3 linked regions of the Mesorhizobium japonicum MAFF 303099 genome follow. The protein of the gene in region 1 interacts with the protein of each later gene in a pairwise test. Links are inferred from orthologs where the notes say so. Each region holds a gene or a part of one and is shown on either strand. Other genes may lie near its edges.

Region 1 (7,795 bases):
GCGCTGCGCAAGGGCCGGCTGGCCAAACTGCGGGGCTGGATGCGCGACGCCGGCTATGGCGGGGTGGTGCTGTTCGACCCGTACAACCAGCGCTATGCCACCGGCTCGCGCAACATGTTCGGCTATTTCCTGCGCAACTCGACCCGCTATTTCTTCATCCCGACCGAAGGGCCGATCGTGCTGTTCGAGTACCCGCAGAGCTACCATGTCTCGATGGTGCTCGACACGATCGACGAGGCGCGGCCTTCCAAGCTGGTGTGGTCGTCGGTCTCCGGTCGCGACGACGAGACCGCCGGCCCCTTCGCCGACGAGATCGCCGAGCTCCTGAAGCAGCACGGCGGCGGCTCGATGAAGCTGGGTCTCGACCGCTGCAGCCATCTGCTGGCGCTGGCGCTGGAAAAGCGCGGCTGCCAGGTCAAGGATTGCCAGGGCGAAATCCTGGCGGTGCGCGCGGTGAAGACGCTGGAGGAGGTGAAATGCCTGCAGGTGTCGATGGCCGGCGCCGAGGCCGCCGTCTACGCCGTGCGCGAGGCGATCAAGCCCGGCGTCTCCGAAAACGACCTGTTCGCCATCATGTATGGCGAGGTCATCCGCCAGGGCGGCGAGTTCATCGAGACGCGGCTGCTCACCTCCGGCCAGCGCACCAACCCGTGGTTCAACGAGGCCAGCGGCCGCAAGATCCGGCCCGGCGAGCTGCTTGCGCTCGATACCGACACGATCGGCTGCTACGGCTATTATTCCGATTTTTCGCGCACCTTCCGCTGCGGACCGGGCAAGCCGACCGATTACCAGAAATCGCTCTACCGCATGGCGCATGACCAGGTTCAGCACAACATCTCGATCGTCAAGCCTGGCATGGCGTTTCGCGAAATCGCCGAGAAGGCCTGGAAGATCCCCGACCGCTTCGTCGACCAGCGCTATACCTCGGTGATGCACGGCGTCGGCATGCATGGCGAGACACCGTTCATCGCGCATGCCATGGATTACGAGACCTATGGCCGCGACGGCCATATCGTGCCAGGCATGGTGGTGAGCGTCGAAAGCTATATCGGCGAGAAGGGCGGCCGCGAGGGCGTCAAGCTGGAGGACGAGATCCTGATCACCGAGACGGGTACGGAGCTGCTGTCGCGCTTTCCCTATGAGGACGAGTTTCTGGAGAAGCAGGTTTGATGGTCTTTGAACCACCCTTGTCAACCAGCGCAGACCCCCACCGCTTCGTCATCCTAGGGCGAAGCAAGGAGCGCAGCGACGCGGCGCAGACCCTAGGATCCATGCCGGGACTCCAACGCGTCGCCACGATCCAGAATTCTGCTCCGCTGCGCCCGTCAGAAAGGTCACGGCATGGATCCTCGGGTCTCCGCGACGGAGCTTCGCTCCTGCTCCGCCCGTGGATGACGAAGGTGGGGAGGCACCGGCCAATCACCACCGTTTGCGCCGTTGCGCTCACCGGAACGATGCTGACCGCAAACCCAGGCCGCACCGCATGAAAACCCCCCTCTCCATTAAGCGCGGTACGGTGGCCGCCGTGTTCATAGACCTGCAGGAAGAGCACCGGCAGGACAAGCGCTACCTCGTCGAGGGCTTTGCCGGCATCCTCGCCAATGTCCAGCGGCTGCAAGAAGCGGCGCGCGCCAATCACGTGCCGCTCCAGCACTGGGCCTATATCGTCGATCTCGACAAACAGGATCGGCCCTTTCATCCGCTCGGTGCCGACGGCAAGTCGGCCTTCTCAGACAAGAGCGATCCGCTGACCGAGATCTGCCATGAGGTGGCGCCGGCCAGGGACGAAGCGCTGCTGGTCAAGGCCGAGGCCAGCGCCTTCCGCAGCGGGCCGGCGGCTGATCAGCTCAAGGCTGCCGGTATCGAATGGCTGGTCGTCGCCGGCGTCTGGACCGAGGCCTGCATCGACGCCACCGTGAAGGACGCCGTGGCAAGGGGATTTCGCGTGCTGCTGGTCAAGGATGCCTGCGGCAGCGGCAGCGCGGCCATGCACCAGACCGGCATCCTCAACCTCGCCAACCGGCTCTATGGCGGCGCGGTCACCGACACGGACGGCGCCTGCCGGCTGCTGGCCGGCGAGACGGTCACCGCCTGGCAGGTCGAGGGGTCGGTGCCGCTGCGCTTCACCTTCGACAATGCGGCGGCGCTCTACGCCGAGCTATGACAGCAGACCGACACCACGGCAAATATGAAACACGGCTCGACCCGGCGCTGTGGGCCTATATCGACAGGGTCGACGCCTGGTACCCGCCCGAGGTGATCGGCCTGCCGATCGACAAGCAGCGCGCGGTCTATGACAGAATGTGCCGGGCTTTTCACCAAGGCCGCCCGCCCGGGGTCAAGGCCAGCGACGGCCTGGTTGCCGCCCCAGGCCACGGTATACCGATCCGCCACTACCGGCCCGCCGGCAAGGCGGCGCGGGCCATGGTGCTCTATTTCCATGGCGGCGGCTTCATTCTGGGTAACCTCGACAGCCATGACGACATCTGCGCCGAGATATGCGCCGGCACCGGCTTCGACGTGCTGTCGGTCGACTACCGGCTGGCGCCTGAGCATGTCCACCCCGCCGCCTTCGACGATGCGATGGCCGCCTTCGCATGGGCGGCGGAGACGTCACGCCTGCCGCTGGTGCTGTGCGGCGAGAGCGCCGGCGGCAATCTGGCGGCGGCAGTGGCGCAAGCGACTCGCAAGCACGCGCGTACGGCGGTCGGCCAGGTGCTGATCTATCCCGGCCTCGGCGGCGACGAGGGCGCCGGCTCCTATGTCGAACATGCCGAGGCGCCACTGCTGTCCGTCGGCGATATCGCCTTCTACCGCGACGTCCGTTCAGCCAAGCGGCAGTCGCCCGACGACCCGACCTTTTCACCGCTGCGCGACCGCCACTTTTCCGGCCTGCCGCCAACGGTGATCATCACGGCCGAGTGCGACCCGCTGTCGTCGGATGGCGAGACCTACCGCGACCGCATCGCTGCGGCCGGCGGCAAGGCATGGTGGCACGAGGAGAAGCGGCTGGTGCACAGTTTCCTGCGCGCCCGCACCACGGTGCCGGCAGCGGCGGAAGCTTTTAGCCGCATCATCGCGGCGATCGCGGCGCTTGGCCGGGGTGAGTGGCCGTATTGAGTCTTACGACGCCGCGATGCTCTTTTCGGAGGAGTTGGCTTTCAGCCAGAGCGCCTTTTCGCCGAGCGTGGCGACCATGGCGGCATGCGCGGCGCGCTCCGCTTCGGTCAGGCGCGGCAGCAGCGGCCTCGGGCGCTCTGCGACGATGATCTCGATGTGCCTGACATTCTCGCCCTGTGCCGGCGCGGTGGCGCTGTCGAGGATGAGCGCCGCCTGCTTGCCGCCGATCAGCTCGATATAGACCTCGGCCAGCAATTCGGAATCGAGCAGCGCGCCGTGCTTGGTGCGCTTCGTATTGTCGATGCCGTAGCGCCGGCAGAGCGCATCGAGCGAATTGGGACCCATCGGATGCTTGCGGCGCGCCAGCGCCAGCGTGTCGACGACACGGCCGGGATCGACGACGGGATGGCCGAGCCGGCCGAATTCGACATTGAGGAAGCCGATGTCGAAAGTGGCGTTGTGCGCGACCAGCTTGGCGCCATCGGTGAAGGTCAGCCATTCCTCAGCGATTTCGGCAAAGGTCGGCTTGCCCGCGAGATCCGCCGCGCTGATGCCGTGCACCGCCTGCGCCTCCTCGTGGATCGCGCGGCCTTGCGGGTTGATATAGTGATGGAACGTCCTGCCGGTCGGGAAACGGTTGACGAGTTCGACGCCGCCCAACTCGATCACGCGGTCGTCGCGCGAATCAAGGCCGGTGGTTTCCGTATCGAAGATGATCTCGCGCATCGAATCAGTTTGCTCCTGGGCGAGCAGAATCACGAGACCGGAACAAAATGGCAATGGGCAATGCTGACAGCCCGCCGTCAGGAGCCCCTTTGTCCCCGGAGTTCGTCGATGATCGCATCGACCTCTGCCCGCGCGGCCTCCAGCCCCTGGCCGGTGTCGATGATGAAATCGGCCAGCCTGCGCTTCTCCTCATCCGGCACCTGCTTGGCCAGGATCGCCGCCAGTTTTTCTTCCGTCATGCCCGGCCGGGCCAGCACGCGCTGGCGCTGCACTTCGGCGGGCGCCGTGACGACGACAACCTTGTCGACGCGGCCACGGCCGCCGGTTTCGAAGAGCAGCGGAATGTCGAGCACGGCGATCGATTCGCCTGCGGTACGATGCCTGGCCAGGAAGGCGTCGGCGTCGGCGCGCACCAGCGGATGGATGATCGCTTCCAGCCGCTTCAGCGCAGCCGCATCGCCAAGGACGCGAGCGCCAAGTTTTGCGCGGTCGACTACGCCGTCGACAACCGTTCCGGGAAAAGCGGCCTCGACCAAAGGCGCCGCCACACCGGAATAGAGGCGATGCACCGCCTCGTCGGAATCGTGGACCGGCACGCCCGCCTCGGCAAACATTTTTGCCGTCGTCGACTTGCCCAAGCCGATCGAGCCGGTGAGGCCGAGCACGATCATGGCTTCGGCACCAGATCGGCAACGATGAGTGCGCGCAGCTCAGCCGTGACCTGAGGCCTGACGCCGAACCAATGTTCGAAGCCGGGCACGGCCTGGTTGAGCAGCATGCCGAGGCCGTCGACCGTCTTCAGCCCCCTGGCGCGCGCGGCGGCGAGCAAGGGTGTTTCGAGCGGCACATAGACAAGGTCGGTGACGATGGCATGGTCCGGCAGCAAGGCCGGATCGGCGGCGAGGCCTTCATTGCCGACCATGCCAAGTGCCGTGGTGTTGACCAGCAGGCCGGCGTCGGCCAGCAATTCGTCGGTCGCCGCCGTGCCATGCGCCGAAACGCCGGCGCCGAAACGATCCCGCAATTCCTGCGCCCGGGCGAGCGTGCGGTTGACGATGCGGATGTCGGAAAAACCGCGTTGCTTCAGCGCCTGGATGACGGCGCGCGACGCGCCGCCGGCGCCGAGCACGACCGCGGGGCCGGTGTTCGCCCAGCCCGGCGCGCAGTCATCGAGATTGGCGGCAAAGCCGTGACCATCGGTGTTGCCGCCCCGCAGGACGCCGTCCTCGAACCACAGCGTGTTGACGGCGCCGATCTCTTCAGCCGCCTGGTCGCGGCGCTGGGCAACAGCGAAGGCGGCTTCCTTGTGCGGAATGGTGACATTGCCGCCGCGAAACCCGTTTGCCTGCAATGCCGCGATGAATTCGGCAAAATCCTGCGGCGCCACGTCGATCGCCTCGTAGCTGCCGTCGATGCCGTGCTGGGCCAGCCAGTGGCCGTGGATCTTCGGCGAGCGCGAATGCTTGATCGGATGCCCGGTGACGAAGGCCTTCTTCGTTGCCTCAACCATCGATGGCTCCCAGCGTGCGCAGTTCCGCCAGCAGCGGCAGTAGCGGCAGGCCGACAATGGTGAAATAATCGCCTTCGATCTTTTCGAAGAGCTGGATGCCTTCGCCTTCGATCTGGTAGGCGCCGACGCTGGCCAGCGCCTTGGCGCCGACAAGGGCGAGATGGCGGCCGATGAAGCCGGGGTCGAGCATGCGCATGGTCATGCCGGCGATGCCGACATGGCGCCACAGCACCTTGCCGTCGCGCACCAGAACGGCAGCGCTGTTGAGCTGATGGGTCCTGCCCGACAGCGCCAGGAGATGGCGGCGCGCGCCTTCCATGTCGGCCGGCTTGTGGAACACCTCGTCACCCAAGGACAAAGTCTGGTCGCAGCCAAGCACTAGCGCGCCGGGTCGGCGTTCGCTGACCTCAGTGGCCTTGGCCTCGGCCAGCACCAGCGCGACATCCTCCGGCGAAACACCGCTATCCTGCAACGGCGCCTCGAGCGCGCGCTCGTCGACATCGGCCGGCACCGCCTCGACATCGAGCCCGGCATTGATGAGCATCGCCTTGCGGAACGGACTGCCTGAGGCGAGGATGATTTTCTCGGTCATGGTTTGCACACCTGCCTGCCCGTCCAACTGCCGACGGGATGTTCACCCAAGTAGAAAACCGTTGCGGTCGTCAACCACTGTAACGGCATGGATCCTAGGGTCTCCGCGACGGAGCTTCGCTCCTGCTCCGCCCTAGGATGACGAAAGCGCGATGGTTCATCGCCAATCACCGACGTTGGAGATTGGCAGAGACGATCCTGTCTTCGTCATCCTAGGGCGAAGCAAGGAGCGCAGCGACGCGGCGCAGACCCTAGGATCCATGCCGTGACGTACATGCCTCGCGACGGTGGGTGTTGGCGACGCGCAGCCCGGCTCCAATTATCTGTTCTTCCCCCGCAGGGCAACGATCGCCGCGGCCGTTTCCTCGATCGAGCGGCGGCTGACGTCGATCATCGGCCAGCCATGGCGCGTGCAGATCTGACGGGCGTAGGCGAGCTCCTCGTTGATGGCGGCGCGGTCGACATAGTCGGTCGGCACGTAGGAGCTGCTGTTGCCGAGGATGCGGTTCTGGCGGACATGCGAGATGCGCTCGGCGGTGGCGATCAGCCCGACGATCAGCGGCTTGGAGGCGCTGACCAGGCTTTCCGGCACCGGCACGCCGAGCACGATCGGGATGTTGGCGGTCTTGATGCCGCGATTGGCGAGATAGATGCTGGTCGGCGTCTTCGAGGTCCGCGAAATGCCGATCAGCACGACATCGGCATCGTCCATATTGGCCGGCAACTGGCCGTCATCATGGTCCATGGTGAAGTTCAGCGCATCGATGCGGCGGAAATATTCGGCGTCGAGAACGTGCTGGGCGCCGACGCGGCGGCCGGCCGGCGTGCCGAGATAGGACTGGAAGACGGTGAGCACCGGCTCCAGCACCGACACACAAGGCAGGCCCATTGTGGCGCAGCGTTCGTCGATGCCGCGCGCCAGCTTCTGGTCGACGACCGTGTAGAGAATGATGCCCGGCTCCTCCTCGATGTCCTCGAACACCTTGGCCACCTGCTTTTCGGTGCGGATGAGCGGGTAGATATGTTCAATCGCCCGCGCGTCCTTGTATTGCGCCGAAGCCGCCCGGCCGGCGGCGAGCAGCGTTTCGCCGGTCGCGTCGGAAATCAGGTGCAGGTGAAAGAAGCTCTGGGGTTTGTTCACAGGGGATCACCTGGGGCTGTGGGCGGATGTGGATAAAGCGGGACAGAAAGACGGGCCGGCCAGAGGCGACTGTATCAGATGGCAGTTTGTCCACAATTCGGTCCTCTGTCAGCTTCGCCGGCCGGCTGGGGACAAGTCTGGGGACGGCCGCCTTTGCCTTTCAGCCATCCACAGGGCGGGTTTCTTCCTTGGTTTGCTAACGCTTTGACTCCGATGACGGATTCCGGACTATCCCCAGAACCCTGCTGCCGGGAGAGGGAAGCGCGCGACAATATGCTTGCTGGCTTTTTGGCCGGCGAAGCGGGACAGGTGACAACCACCACAACCAACAGACTCTTAGAATCAGAAGAATCTTAGATATAAGAATCTTTGATTATAGGAAGGCCGGGAGAGGCGAGCGCTCAATGCCCAAAAGCCGGATCATGCTGGACGTCCTGAAGGGCGAGGCTCATTTTCCGCCTCCGCTCTGGATGATGCGTCAGGCTGGGCGCTATCTGCCGGAATATCGTGAAACACGCAGGCGCGCCGGGTCGTTTCTCGACCTCTGCTACGATCCCGACCTTGCGGTGGAAGTGACGCTGCAGCCGATCGAGCGCTTCGGCTTCGACGCTTCGATCCTGTTCTCCGACATCCTTGTCGTTCCGCATGCGCTTGGCCGCGATGTGCGCTTCGAAGAGGGGCGAGGACCGTTGCTGACGCCGATCTCC
Region 2 (6,972 bases), 2.9 Mb from region 1 along the record:
GCTGATCGCATTCACCGGCATGTCGTCGCATTTCTGCATGGCCCGCGCGCTCACCTATGCCGACGCCACCGTCATCTCGCCAATGGATTTCCTGCGGGTGCCCTTGTCGGCGCTGGTCGGCTGGCTGCTTTATCACGAGCAGATCGACGCTTTCACCGCTGGCGGCGCGCTGCTGATCCTGATGGGCAATCTCCTCAATCTGCAGCGCAAACCGGTGCAGCCGGCTGAAGTGGCGGCATCGTAGCGCCCGTTAGGTGTATTGAGATTCAGGTCAACCGAGTCGAGAACGGTAGGTTCCGAGAACCGGAACGGAGCGTACATTTTGGTACGTGAGTACAGTTCTACTGCAACGCAGTAGAACGGGGAAAGCGCAGGAAGCTGCCGTTCGCAGGCCGGCATCACCTGAATATCAATGCACCTAGTCGCCTTCGTTCGGTATGTTGAGAACATGCCCGCAGGCCTTGCAGTGCACGGCATCCGGTTCATGCCGCTGCAGCACGCATTGCGGACAGGGGAAGAACACCTTGGCCGGCCGAAACATCGCCTGCGCCAGCCTGACGAACAGCGATATGCCGATGATCATGGTGACGATCGCCGTCAGCTTTCCAGCCATTCCCGGCAGCACGATGTCGCCGAAGCCGGTCGTCGTCACCGTGGCGACGGTGAAATAAAGCGCGTCGATGTAGTTTTCCAGCCCGGCGCCATTGCGGAAGAAGAAGGTGTAGACGAAGCCGGTGATGACGAACAGAAACGTCAAAAGGTTGATGACCGCATGGCTTGCCTCGCGCCAGGGTCTAAGGCCGCGCATCTCGAAATGCCGCCAGATCGAACCGCTGCGCGATAGCGACCACAGCCGCAGGATGCGCAGGAAACCGAGATTGGCGAGCGCCGTCGGCATCAGCAGCGTCAACAGGATGAAGACATCCACCCAGGAGGTCGGCTGCTTCATCAGGCGCAGCATGTCGTTGGAGGCCAGCAGCCTGGCGATCAGATCGGCGCCGACGAGCGCCGCCACCGCATAATCCAGCCACAGGAACGAGGCCGATTGCTGGATGACGGGTGTAGCGATGAAGAAGCCGATGATGGCCAGATCTATGACGATTGCCGCAACCTGAAACCGGAAGGCAGCAGCAGTGCGCCCGTGATAGAGCCTGCGCAGCGTGTCGCGCAGCCGCGCCATCGCGGAACGATCCGGTGATGCCCGCTTGTCCGCGGCCTTCATGCCGATCGCGATGACATGGGCGGCATGTGCCGACGCCTGCCAAGGGCGGGGATCACACCAGTTCCACTTCGACCACGCCGGGTACCGCGCGCATCGCCGAGGCGATCTGCGGCGAAACGCGGTAGCCGCCTTGCAAGGCGATCTCGACCTCGCCCTGGGCCTCTTCCTTTATAACGATGATGCTCACCTGACTTTCACCGCGCTGGGTGAGCTGGGATTGGATTATCGAGGCGGGTCCCTCGTTCCTGACGAAAATGCGCAGCGCTTTCTGGATGCGGCTTGCCTCCTCCTCCAGCGACTGCACCGAGTTGATCCGTAAATTGACACCCTCGGGCCTGTCCTCCGCCGCGACGGTGATGACGACGGAGCGGCCGGCTTCCAGCAGGTCACGATACTGCGCCAACGCTTCTGAAAACAGCACGGCCTCGTACTGGCCGGAAGTATCGGAAAAGGCCACCACGCCCATCTTGTTGCCGGTGCGCGTCTTGCGCTCCTGCTTGCTGGTCACCGTGCCGGCGAGGCGGCCGGCAGAAGCGCCGCGTTTGACGGCGGCCGAAAACTCCGCCCAGTTCTGCACCCGCATCTTCTGCAAGGCCGCCTTGTATTCGTCGAGCGGATGGGCCGAGAGATAGAAGCCGACGACCTGGAATTCGCGGTGCAGCCGGTCGGCGGCGAGCCATGGATCTGTCGCCGGCAGGTTCAGCGCCTGCGACTGAGCGCCCAGCGAGGCGCCGAAAATATCGGCCTGGCCGGAAACAGCATTCTGCTGGGCGAGCGACGCCAGCCCCATCATCCGTTCGACGCCAGCCATCATCTGGGCGCGGTCGTGGCCGAAGCAGTCGAGCGCACCGGCCATGATCAGGCTTTCGAAGACGCGCTTGCCGACGATCTTGGGGTCGACCCGCTCGCAGAAATCGGCAAGATTCTTGAACGGCTTTTCGCCGCGCACGGCAACGATGTGCTCGACCGCCGCGTCGCCGACGCCCTTGAGCGCGGCCATCGAATAATAGATGCGGTTCTCGCCGACCTCGAAGGGTCGGAAGCTGGTCATCACCGATGGCGCCAGAACCTCGATGCCAAGGCGCAGCGCGTCCTGGCGGAAGTCGGCAAGCTTGTCGGTATTTCCCATGTCGAGGGTCATCGACGCCGCCAGGAACTCGACCGGGTAGTGAGCCTTGAGATAGGCGGTCTGGTACGAGACCACGGCGTAGGCGGCGGCGTGCGACTTGTTGAAGCCATAGTCGGCGAATTTGGCCAGCAGGTCGAAAATGAAGTCGGCTTGCGGCTTGCTGACACCGCGCTCGACCGCACCCGAGACAAAGCGCTCGCGCTGCTTGTCCATCTCGGCGCGGATCTTCTTGCCCATGGCGCGGCGCAGAAGGTCGGCCTCGCCGAGCGAATAGCCGGACAGCTCCTGCGCGATCTGCATCACCTGTTCCTGGTAAACGATAACGCCTTGCGTCTCCTTCACCAGATGGTCGATCTTGGGATGGATCGAGGCCATCTCCTCCTCGCCATGCTTTCTGGCGTTGTAGGTCGGGATGTTCTCCATCGGGCCCGGCCGGTAGAGGGCGACGAGCGCGATGATGTCCTCGATGCAGTCGGGCCGCATGCCGATCAGCGCCTTGCGCATGCCGGCACTTTCCACCTGGAACACGCCGACCACCTCGCCGCGCGACAGCATGGCGTAAGTTTCGGGGTCGTCGAGCGGGATCGTCGCCAGGTCGATGTCGATGCCACGCCGGCGGATCAGCTTGACCGCCGTCTCCAGCACGGTCAGCGTCTTCAGGCCGAGGAAGTCGAACTTCACCAGCCCGGCCTGCTCGACATATTTCATGTTGAACTGGGTGACCGGCATGTCCGAGCGCGGATCGCGGTACATCGGCACCAGTTCCGACAAAGGCCGGTCGCCGATGACGATGCCGGCGGCGTGCGTCGAGGCATGGCGATAGAGGCCTTCCAGCTTCTGCGCCATGTCGAGCAGCGTCTGGACGATCGGCTCCTTCTCGGCCTCTTCGGCAAAGCGCGGCTCGTTGGCGATGGCGTCCGCGAGCTTGACCGGATTTGCCGGGTTCTGCGGCACCATCTTGGACAGCTTGTCGACCTGGCCGTAGGGCATCTGCAGTACGCGGCCGACGTCGCGCAGCACGGCGCGGGCCTGCAGCGTACCGAAGGTGATGATCTGGCCGACCTGGTCGCGGCCGTATTTCTGCTGGACGTAGCGGATCACCTCTTCGCGGCGATCCTGGCAGAAGTCGATGTCGAAGTCGGGCATCGACACGCGGTCGGGATTGAGGAAGCGCTCGAACAGCAGCGAGAAGCGCAGCGGATCGATGTCGGTGATGGTCGTCGAATAGGCGACCAGCGACCCGGCGCCCGAACCACGGCCCGGTCCGACCGGAATGCCTTGCGCCTTGGCCCATTTGATGAAGTCGGCAACGATCAGGAAGTAGCCCGGAAATTTCATCTTCTCGATGATGCCGAGCTCGAATTCGAGCCGCTCCCGATATTGCTCGACCGTGTAGCCCGGCGTTGGCCCGTGCAGCGCAAGCCGCGCGTCGAGCCCCTCGCGCGCCTGGCGTGCGAGTTCCGCCGCCTCGGCCTTTTCGGCCGCATCCTTGTCGGAGGCATCTCCGCCGGTGAAGCGCGGCAGGATCGGGCTGCGGGTTTTTGGATAATAGGAACAGCGCAGCGCGATTTCGACCGTGTTGTCGATCGCTTCCGGCAGGTCGGCGAACAATTGCGCCATTTCGGCCTGGCTGCGCAGGAAATTGTCCGGCGACAGCCGGCGGCGAGTGTCGACGGCGACGACGGAGCCCTCGGCAATGGCGATCAGCGCGTCATGCGCCTCATAATCGTCGCGCGACGAGAAGAAGGCTTCGTTGGTGGCGACAAGCGGAAGTTCGTGCGCATAGGCGAGATCGATCGTCTGATGCTCGATGACCCGGTCGTAGCCCGCGACCCGGTCCAATTCGACATAGAGCCGGTCGCCGAACAGCGTTTTCAGCGTCAAAAGCCGCACCTCGGCCAGATCGCGGCGATCCTCCTTCAAGGCGTTGCCGATCGGGCCGCGTGGCCCGCCGCTGAGGCAGATCAGCCCATCGGCCTTCCCCTCCAGCATCTCGGTTGTCAGATGCACCGCCTCGCCGGGCGGCGTTTCCAGATAGACGCGGCTGACCAGCCTGACCAGGTTGGAATAGCCGGCTTCGGTCGCGGCGAGCAGAACGACCGGCCGCATTTCCGGGCCTTGCCGGCGGCGGTCGCGCTGGCCGTCGCTGTTTTCGCCGGAAAAGGCGAGCGCGATCTGGCAGCCGATGATCGGCTGGATGCCGTCCTTGACCGCCTTCTGCGCGAATTCGAGCGCGCCGAACAGATTGTTGGTGTCGGTGACGGCAATCGCCGGCGCTTCGTCTTTCACCGCGTGGCCGACGATCTTGCCAAGCTGAAGCGCGCCCTCGAGCAGCGAATAGGCCGAATGCACGCGCAGATGCACGAACGGCCGCGCCGGCACCTCCGGACGCGCCGCCGCAATCGCGGCTTCGCGCTTCAGGGGATCGCGTGGAAGTCTGTCATCCGCCATGGTTTCTCGCGCTATCGAAGGCCTTGAGTCGATGGAGATGTATTGTCCGGGACCGGGCGATGCCAGTCCAGCACAAACGACCGCCAATCACAGGCTTCCGCGACCCTGGCCGAGGTCTGTTGAGATTCGGGTCAGGCCGAGCCGAAAATGATGGATTCCGGGAACCGGAGCGGAGCGTACTTTTCGTACGTGAGCACCGGAAGCGCAGGTATCAGCCATTTGCAGGCCGGCCTCACCTGAATATCAACAGACGTCAGGCGAATTCCATGATCACCGCGTCGACGGCCAGACTGTCGCCCGGCTTGGCGTTCAATTTCGACACGACGAGATCGCGTTCGGCGCGCAGCACGTTTTCCATCTTCATCGCCTCGACCACGGCTAAGGTCTCGCCGGCCTTCACCTCCTGGCCCTCGGTGACAGCGATCGACACGACGAGGCCGGGCATCGGGCAAAGCAGCAGTTTCGACGTGTCCGGCGCCACCTTCTCCGGCATAAGCCGCTCCAGCTCGGCGATGCGCGGCAGCATGGCGCGCGCGGTCACCGACATGCCTTTCCAGGCGATGCGAAGACCGTTGGCGACAGGCCGGATCTGGGCGACGACGGAGCGCTTGCCGACCGTGCCGCGCCAGATCAGGTCGCCTGGCCGCCAGTCGGATGAAACGGTCAGCGCCTTGCCGCCATCGATCGACAGGTCGATCTCCATCGGAATGGAAATCATGCCTTCGAGGATGGACGCCTGGAGATAGTCGTCGCCGAGCCTCACGACCCAATCGCGCTTGAGTACTCCCGAATGCGGCGCCAACCGCCCGCCCAGCCGGTCGAGCCGGTCGCGGCGCAGCAGTTCCACCGCGGTCACGATCGAGGCCAGCACGGCCTTTTCCCGGCTGTTCGGCACGACAGGCGCAAAACCGTCGGGATATTCCTCGGCTATGAAGCCGGTCGATATTGCCCCTTCCCGCCAGCGCGGATGCTGCATCAGCGCGGCCAGGAACGGGATATTGTGCTCGATGCCATCGACCACAAAACTGTCGAGCACTTCCGACATGGCATCGATCGCCTCGATGCGCGTCGGAGCCCAGGTACACAATTTGGCGAGCATCGGGTCATAGAACATCGAAATCTCGGAGCCTTCGGTGACGCCGGTATCGTTGCGGATGACGACATCGCCGAATTGCCCCTCCTCCGGCGGCCGGTAGCGCGTCAGCCGGCCGATCGACGGCAGGAAATTGCGATAGGGATCCTCGGCATAGAGCCGGCTTTCCACGGCCCAGCCATTCAGCTTGATGTCGCTTTGCTTCAAAGAGAGTTTTTCGCCGGCGGCGACGCGGATCATCTGCTCGACCAGATCGATGCCGGTGACGAGCTCCGTCACCGGATGCTCGACCTGCAATCGTGTATTCATTTCAAGGAAATAGAAGTTCTTGTCCTTGTCGACGATGAACTCGACCGTGCCGGCACTCTGATAGTCGACGGCCCTGGCTAGCGCCACCGACTGCTCGCCCATGGCCTTGCGCGTCTTGGCGTCGAGGAATGGCGACGGCGCCTCTTCCGCGACCTTTTGGTTGCGGCGTTGGATCGAGCATTCACGCTCGCCGAGATAGAGCGCATTGCCATGCGCGTCGGCCAGCACCTGGATTTCGATATGGCGCGGATCGACGACGAATTTTTCGATGAACACGCGGTCATCGCCGAACGAGCTCTTGGCTTCCGAGCGCGCCCGGTCGAAGCCGTCGCGCACTTCCGACTGGTTCCAGGCGATGCGCATGCCCTTGCCGCCGCCGCCGGCCGAGGCCTTGATCATCACGGGATAGCCGATCTCGCCGGCGATCTTTTCGGCATGGTCGGCATTCTCGATGACGCCGAGCCAGCCGGGCACGGTCGAAACCTTGGCGGCGTTGGCGAATTTCTTCGATTCGATCTTGTCGCCCATCGCCTTGATCGCCTTGGGCTTCGGACCGATGAAGACGATGCCTTCCTTCTCCAGCGCCTCGCAGAAGGCGGCGCGTTCGGACAGGAAGCCATAACCGGGATGCACGGCCTGAGCCCCGGTTTCCTTGCAGGCGGCGATGATCTTTTCAGGGACAAGATAACTCTGCGCGGCGGGCGAAGGCCCGATATGCACCGCCTCGTCGGCCATCTCGACATGCACGGCATCGCGATCGGCATCGGA
Region 3 (5,771 bases), 840 kb from region 1 along the record:
CCATCGTCACCGGCGCGGCCGGCTTCACCGTTTCAGGCGCCACGGAGGCAACCATTGGCTCCTCCGGCAGCGGCTGCCAGTTACGGCCGCGCTTCTCGTAGAAGGCATTGCCGCCGGCGACCATGGTGTAGTGCATGTTCTTGTAGGGGAAGCGCAGTCCGGCGGTGTGGAAATACATCGTATTCTTCAGCTTGGCCTTGCGCTCGCCCTTGAGCACGGCGTCGGCCGCTTCCTCGACATCGGGCATAGCGCGCGAATTCATCGACCTGGTCATGACGCCCGGCGCGAACTGTCCCGGCTCGCCAACCACTTGGCAGATGGTGCTGCCATGCTGGCCGGAGCGCAGCCGGTTCATCACCACGGTGCCCACAGCGATCATGCCGTCACGGCTCGACCGGTTGGATTCGAAGAACATTGCCCGCTCCAGACACTCCCTGTCCTTCGGCGAGTGGCTGGAGGCGCGCGACGTCAGGAAACTCGGCGTGATGGCATCGGTCAAGCTTGCAACAGACATGCCGTGCGAAGTGGTCTGGCTGCAGGCAGCCAAAAACAGGGGAGACGTGATGACGCCGAGCAACAGCGGCGTCTTCCATCGCGTGACGTTCAACAGGCTACCCTCTCACTTCGATGCCCGCCCCCAGGCTGCGGCAAGAATGAGACACTTTCGGGCAAAATGATGGCCAAAACGTTATTAACGACCTACTGTTGCCGAAAAGGCACAATTTCGAAGCTTTCCAGATAGATCGAGCCGTCATTTCACGAAAGCGATGACCGCTCTCTCTTGGTTTCGCCGCAATTGCCGGAGGAAAACCTTCGTCCCGTTTTTCCGGGAATCGCTACCGCCCGGCCGCAATCGCCGCCGACTGGCCAGGTTCAAGCTCCTCGACCTTCTCCGAAAACAGGCCGCGCCTGAGGAACAGCGCCCGCGCGCCCCTGGCCGCCGGCGCGATCCTTCCCGGCCAGTCGCTGTCGATGAATTCGGCCTTGGTGAAGTCGGGATTTGTTTCGGAGGCCGCCTCGAGGAATTCGGCGATCTCCAGCACGACAGCACGCTCGTCCTTCGAAAGCGCCGACGTGCCGGCCTCGATCGACGGGCGGTGCACGAAATCCTCGAACAGGTAGAAGTAGCCCTTGATGCCGACAATATCGACGCCGGCGTCGCAATCGGCGAGAATTTCCAGAATCTCGTAGATCCTGTTGCGGATACGCTGCTCGATCAGTCTTTCGGACGGCTCTTCGGTCATGGGCGCATCGCCGCTGAGTTCTACTTTCACACACGTCGTTACCCCAAAACCGCTGCACGGTTTTGGCGAGATGCATCAGAACGGCAGTTTCATTCCTGGCGGGATCGGCAGGCCAGATGTCAGCGCCTTGGTCTTTTCCTGCATGATTTGCTCGACCTTGGCCTTGGCGTCGTTGTGGGCGGCCAGTATCAGGTCCTCGAGGATCTCGACCTCATCCTCCTTGAACAAAGACGGGTCGATCTTCAGCGACTTCATCTCGAACTTGCCGCTCAAGATGACGCTGACCAGGCCACCGCCGGCCTGGCCGACGGATTCGACCGTGGCGATCTCATCCTGCATGGCCTGGAACTTGGCCTGCATTTCCTTCGCCTTGCCCATCAGGCCGAGAAGATCTTTCATGGTCCGGTCCTTGTCTTGGTTTGTCAGGTCTCGTCGTCATCCGCCGGCGGCTCGACCGGCACTTCGGCTTCGGTCGCGTCTACCTCCGGCGCGTCGGGAATGCGCACGTCGATGATCTTGGCGCCGGGAAAGCGCGCCAGGATGGCGGCAACCGTCGGATCGCTCTTGGCATCGAGGAAGGCGTTTTCGCGCTTGGTCGATTCCATTTCGGCCAGCGTCTGGCCGCCCTCTTCCTTCGACAGCGACACCAGCCAGTTGCGGCCGGTCCAGGCGCGTAGTTTCGTCGTCAGGTCGTTGAGCAGCAGCTTGGGCGCATCGTCGGTCAGGCTGACGTCGATGCGGCCGGGCTCGAAGCGCACGGGACGGATGCAGCGCTTGACCAGCACCTTGAAGGCGATGTCGCGCTGCGCGTCGGCAAGGGCAACAATGTCGGCCAGCGACCTGACCGGCACCTGCTGCGGCTCGGACACCGGCGCGGGCGGCGCGACGAAGGCGGCCAGCGCGGGCGCGGCCTCGACCAGCCGCATGGTCTGCGCACCACTGGAACCGGATGGCATGCGCGTCTGCGCCACCGCGCCGGCCCCACCGCCATTGCCGGGGCCGCCGGGTGCCCCGTTCGGGCGCGATGCGCCATTCTGAACTGTTGCTGCCCCGTCCAGGGATCGCAGCGCCTCGTCCAGCGTCGGCAGGTCGGCGGCATGCGCCAGCCGGATCAGCACCATTTCGGCGGCACTGACCGGCCGGTTGGAGGACTGCACCTCGGGAATGCCCTTGAGCAGCATCTGCCAGGTCCGCGACAGCACGCGGACCGACAGCGCCCTGGCAAAATCGGCGCCGCGCTGGCGCTCGTCCTGCGACAGCGATGCATCGTCCATGGCGGTCGGCACGAAACGCAGCCGGGTGACGAGATGGTTGAACTCGGCAAGATCGGTCAACACGGCGGCCGGATCGGCGCCGGTGTCGTATTGCGTGCGGAATTCGGCGAGTGCCGCCGCCACGTCGCCCTTCATCACATGTTCGAACAGATCGACGATGCGGGCGCGGTCGGCCAGTCCCAGCATGGCCCGCACCGCTTCGGCGCTGACGGCGCCGGCGCCATGCGCGATCGCCTGGTCGAGAATGGAGAGCGAATCGCGGGCCGAGCCTTCGGCCGCACGTGCGATCATCGCCAGCGCGTCGTCGTCGACCGAAATGCCTTCCTTGGCAGCGATCGAGGAGAGATGCGCCACCAACGCGCCGGCGTCGATGCGCCTTAGGTCAAAGCGCTGGCAGCGCGACAGGACGGTGATCGGAACCTTGCGGATTTCGGTGGTGGCGAAGATGAATTTGACGTGCGGCGGCGGCTCTTCCAGCGTTTTCAGCAGGCCGTTGAAGGCCTGCGTCGACAGCATGTGCACTTCGTCGATGATGTAGACCTTGTAGCGGGCCGAGACCGGCGCGTAGCGCACGCGCTCGATGATGTCCCTGATGTCGTCGATGCCGGTGTGCGAGGCGGCGTCCATTTCGATGACGTCGACGTGGCGGCCTTCCATGATCGCCTGGCAATGCTCGCCGAGCACGGCGAGGTCGACGGAAGGCTGGTCGACGGTCGCGGTCTTGTAGTTCAGCGCCCGCGCCAGGATGCGCGCCGTGGTGGTCTTGCCGACACCGCGCACGCCGGTCAGCATCCAGGCCTGGGCAATGCGGCCGGTGGCAAAGGCGTTGGTGAGGGTGCGCACCATCGGCTCCTGGCCGACCAATTCGGAAAAATTCGACGGACGGTATTTGCGCGCCAGCACGCGGTAGGCGGCGGCCTTTCCATTCTCCGGGCTTTTTGGCCCCGAATTTCCTTCGCTCATTCGCCCGTTAAGCTCCAAAAGGCCGCGCCTCAGGGCGCCATTCCTGCGCATAGTCTCGCCCGCGCTGCAATGCGTCGTCAATGTCGCGAGGTGGGCCGATGAGGTGGGAGGCTGGAACAATGACCCGTTCCGGGCTCGTTAGGGCTGCTTCCTTCCGGACCTGACCCGGTTGGCGAGTGGATCGTCCACCACCAACCTCCCGCTGTCCATATCGGCAATTGCGCGACGAAATGCAAGTGCGCAGGCAAATCGGCGCCATCACAAGAGAGATTCGCTTGCAGGCCCGATGCGGCCGCTCTAGCGTTCATGGTTCGAGGAAACCAAGAAAAGCAAGGGAAACGCCGATGCTGCCGGGCCTGAAGGCCGGATTCACGCTGGATGCCCGGCTGGAGGCGGACAGCGAGCAGGTGATGTGGCTTGGGCTGTGCGAATTGCGCGTGATGAACGACCGCCGCTGGCCATGGCTGGTGTTGGTGCCGCAGCGGCCGGGCGCGGAAGAAATCCACGACATGACGCCGCTCGACCAGGCGATGCTGACCTTCGAAACCAATATGGTGGCGCAGGCGCTGAAGAAAGTCAGCGGCTGCACCAAGATCAACACCGGCGCACTCGGCAATATCGTGCGCCAACTGCATATCCATATCGTCGCTCGGTCCGAAGGCGATCCCGGCTGGCCCGGCCCGGTGTGGGGGTATGGCCTGCGCGAGCCGTATCAACGTTCCGACCTGCGCCGGTTTGCCGAAACGATAAGGGCGGCGCTATAAGCCTTCGCCAGTGTTCATCCTAAAAACACGTCCATCCCCAGACATGTCCATCCCAAAGCATCAGAGTCCGCATGAGCTTCCGCCTGTTTGACGCGCCTTTGCGCGAGCCGAGCCAGTTCGTCGGCTTTGCCGGCAACACGATCGACCGGCAATCCGAGAACCGAGCCGACGATTCGGTCGACAAGGCGCTGGCCGATCCGACAACGCGGCTGCTTTTGATGAATGGCGGCCGGCTCCACCTGAAGCTTGGAACAAGCGGCAGTCTCGACCCCTGGTTCGACGCCGCCGGGAGCGAGCCTTTCAAGCCGTCCTTCGCCGGGGCTGTGCTGCTCGGCTTTTCCGAACAGGGGCCGGTGCTGGCGATGCCTGTCGCAATCGAGGCCGAACAGCTGCCCGAGACCGTCAAGGCGATCGACTACCGCTCTGTCTATATGCAAGGCTTGATCGACGAAGCGGCGGCCGGCGCGATGGCGCAAGGGGCAGCCTTGCTCGCCTGGCACGCCAGCCATCGTTTCTGCAGCAAGTGCGGCACGCAATCCGAAATGCGGGCTGGCGGCTACAAGCGCCATTGCCCGAATTGCGGTACCGAGCATTTTCCGCGCACCGACCCGGTGGCGATCATGCTGACTGCGACGCGGGAAAAATGCCTGCTCGGGCGCGGCCGGCATTTCGCGCCGGGCATGTATTCGGCGCTGGCCGGCTTCATCGAACCGGGCGAGACGATCGAGGCCGCGGTGCGCCGCGAAACGCTGGAGGAGGCCGGCATCCGGCTCGGCCGCGTCGTCTACCACGCCAGCCAGCCCTGGCCGTTTCCCTATTCTCTGATGATCGGCTGCTTCGGCGAGCCGCTCAATGAGGACATCCAGGCCGACCTCAACGAGCTGGAGGACTGCCGCTGGTTCGGCCGCGACGAGGTGCGCCTCATGCTGGCCAGGGAGCATGCCGACAACCTTGTCACGCCGCCGAAAGGGGCGATCGCGCACCACCTTATCCGCGCCTGGGTCGACAGCGAATAGCCAATACTGAAAGTCATTGCAGGAGAGACAAATGATCCGTCACACCGTCGTCTTCACGCTGAAGCATGCATCGCACTCGCTCGAGGAAAAGCGGTTCCTCGTAGACGCCAAGAAAATCCTCTCAGCGATCCGGGGCGTCACGCATTTCGAACAGTTGCGGCAGATCAGCCCCAAGATCGACTATCATTTCGGCTTCTCGATGGAGTTCGCCGACCAGGCCGCCTATACCAGATACAACGACCACCCCGACCATGTCGCCTTCGTGCGCGACCGCTGGGTGCCGGAGGTCGAGAAGTTTCTCGAGATCGACTATGTGCCGCTGGGCTCGGTCGTTTAGTCAGCCACCTTCCACTGCTCGCGCGACTCGCTGGCCGGATAGACGCCGAGAATCCGCACCTCGCGGGAGAAGAAGCGCAACTCGTCCAGCGCCAGCTTGACCAGCGGATCGTCGGGATGGCCCTCGATGTCGGCGTAGAACAGCGTCGCGGTGAACGCGCCGAGCTGGTAGCT

Evidence for each region. The genes of interacting proteins can lie anywhere in the genome.
Region 2: the proteins of dnaQ (region 1) and dnaE interact in binary tests that used the Escherichia coli proteins (3 or more experiments, as listed by UniProt). The link is inferred for Mesorhizobium japonicum MAFF 303099 from one-to-one orthologs.
Region 3: the proteins of dnaQ (region 1) and MAFF_RS22565 interact in binary tests that used the Escherichia coli proteins (3 or more experiments, as listed by UniProt). The link is inferred for Mesorhizobium japonicum MAFF 303099 from one-to-one orthologs.

What each region holds. Positions count from the first base shown.
Region 1 is NC_002678.2:3,572,273-3,580,067, reverse strand. Bases 1,986-4,871 are described here. They hold dnaQ (DNA polymerase III subunit epsilon), read right to left. Parts: upstream 3,847-4,871; coding sequence 3,124-3,846; downstream 1,986-3,123. Other genes in these bases: MAFF_RS18540 (shikimate dehydrogenase), read right to left, coding at 4,514-4,871; coaE (dephospho-CoA kinase), read right to left, coding at 3,924-4,517; MAFF_RS18555 (alpha/beta hydrolase), read left to right, coding at 2,161-3,120; MAFF_RS18560 (isochorismatase family protein), read left to right, coding at 1,986-2,164. In the rest of the region: MAFF_RS18565 (M24 family metallopeptidase), read left to right, coding at 1-1,170; more of MAFF_RS18560, read left to right, coding at 1,484-1,985; more of MAFF_RS18540, read right to left, coding at 4,872-5,356; MAFF_RS18535 (Maf-like protein), read right to left, coding at 5,349-5,948; MAFF_RS18530 (pyruvate, water dikinase regulatory protein), read right to left, coding at 6,267-7,088; hemE (uroporphyrinogen decarboxylase), read left to right, coding at 7,493-7,795. UniProt on the Escherichia coli protein: DNA polymerase III is a complex, multichain enzyme responsible for most of the replicative synthesis in bacteria. The epsilon subunit contain the editing function and is a proofreading 3'-5' exonuclease.
Region 2 is NC_002678.2:694,301-701,272, forward strand. The notes cover bases 1,075-5,194. They hold dnaE (DNA polymerase III subunit alpha), read right to left. Parts: upstream 4,803-5,194; coding sequence 1,275-4,802; downstream 1,075-1,274. Other genes in these bases: MAFF_RS04600 (potassium channel family protein), read right to left, coding at 1,075-1,222; MAFF_RS04610 (acetyl-CoA carboxylase biotin carboxylase subunit), read right to left, coding at 5,056-5,194. Also shown: MAFF_RS04595 (DMT family transporter), read left to right, coding at 1-244; more of MAFF_RS04600, read right to left, coding at 419-1,074; more of MAFF_RS04610, read right to left, coding at 5,195-6,972. UniProt on the Escherichia coli protein: DNA polymerase III is a complex, multichain enzyme responsible for most of the replicative synthesis in bacteria. This DNA polymerase also exhibits 3' to 5' exonuclease activity. The alpha chain is the DNA polymerase catalytic subunit.
Region 3 is NC_002678.2:4,412,065-4,417,835, reverse strand. The notes cover bases 1,075-3,993. They hold MAFF_RS22565 (DNA polymerase III subunit gamma/tau), read right to left. Parts: upstream 3,482-3,993; coding sequence 1,667-3,481; downstream 1,075-1,666. Other genes in these bases: MAFF_RS22560 (HIT domain-containing protein), read left to right, coding at 3,826-3,993; MAFF_RS22570 (YbaB/EbfC family nucleoid-associated protein), read right to left, coding at 1,320-1,643; MAFF_RS22575 (hypothetical protein), read right to left, coding at 1,075-1,244. Outside these bases: MAFF_RS22580 (cell wall hydrolase), read right to left, coding at 1-607; more of MAFF_RS22575, read right to left, coding at 837-1,074; more of MAFF_RS22560, read left to right, coding at 3,994-4,245; nudC (NAD(+) diphosphatase), read left to right, coding at 4,317-5,261; MAFF_RS22550 (Dabb family protein), read left to right, coding at 5,293-5,598; MAFF_RS22545 (prephenate dehydratase), read right to left, coding at 5,595-5,771. UniProt on the Escherichia coli protein: Part of the beta sliding clamp loading complex, which hydrolyzes ATP to load the beta clamp onto primed DNA to form the DNA replication pre-initiation complex.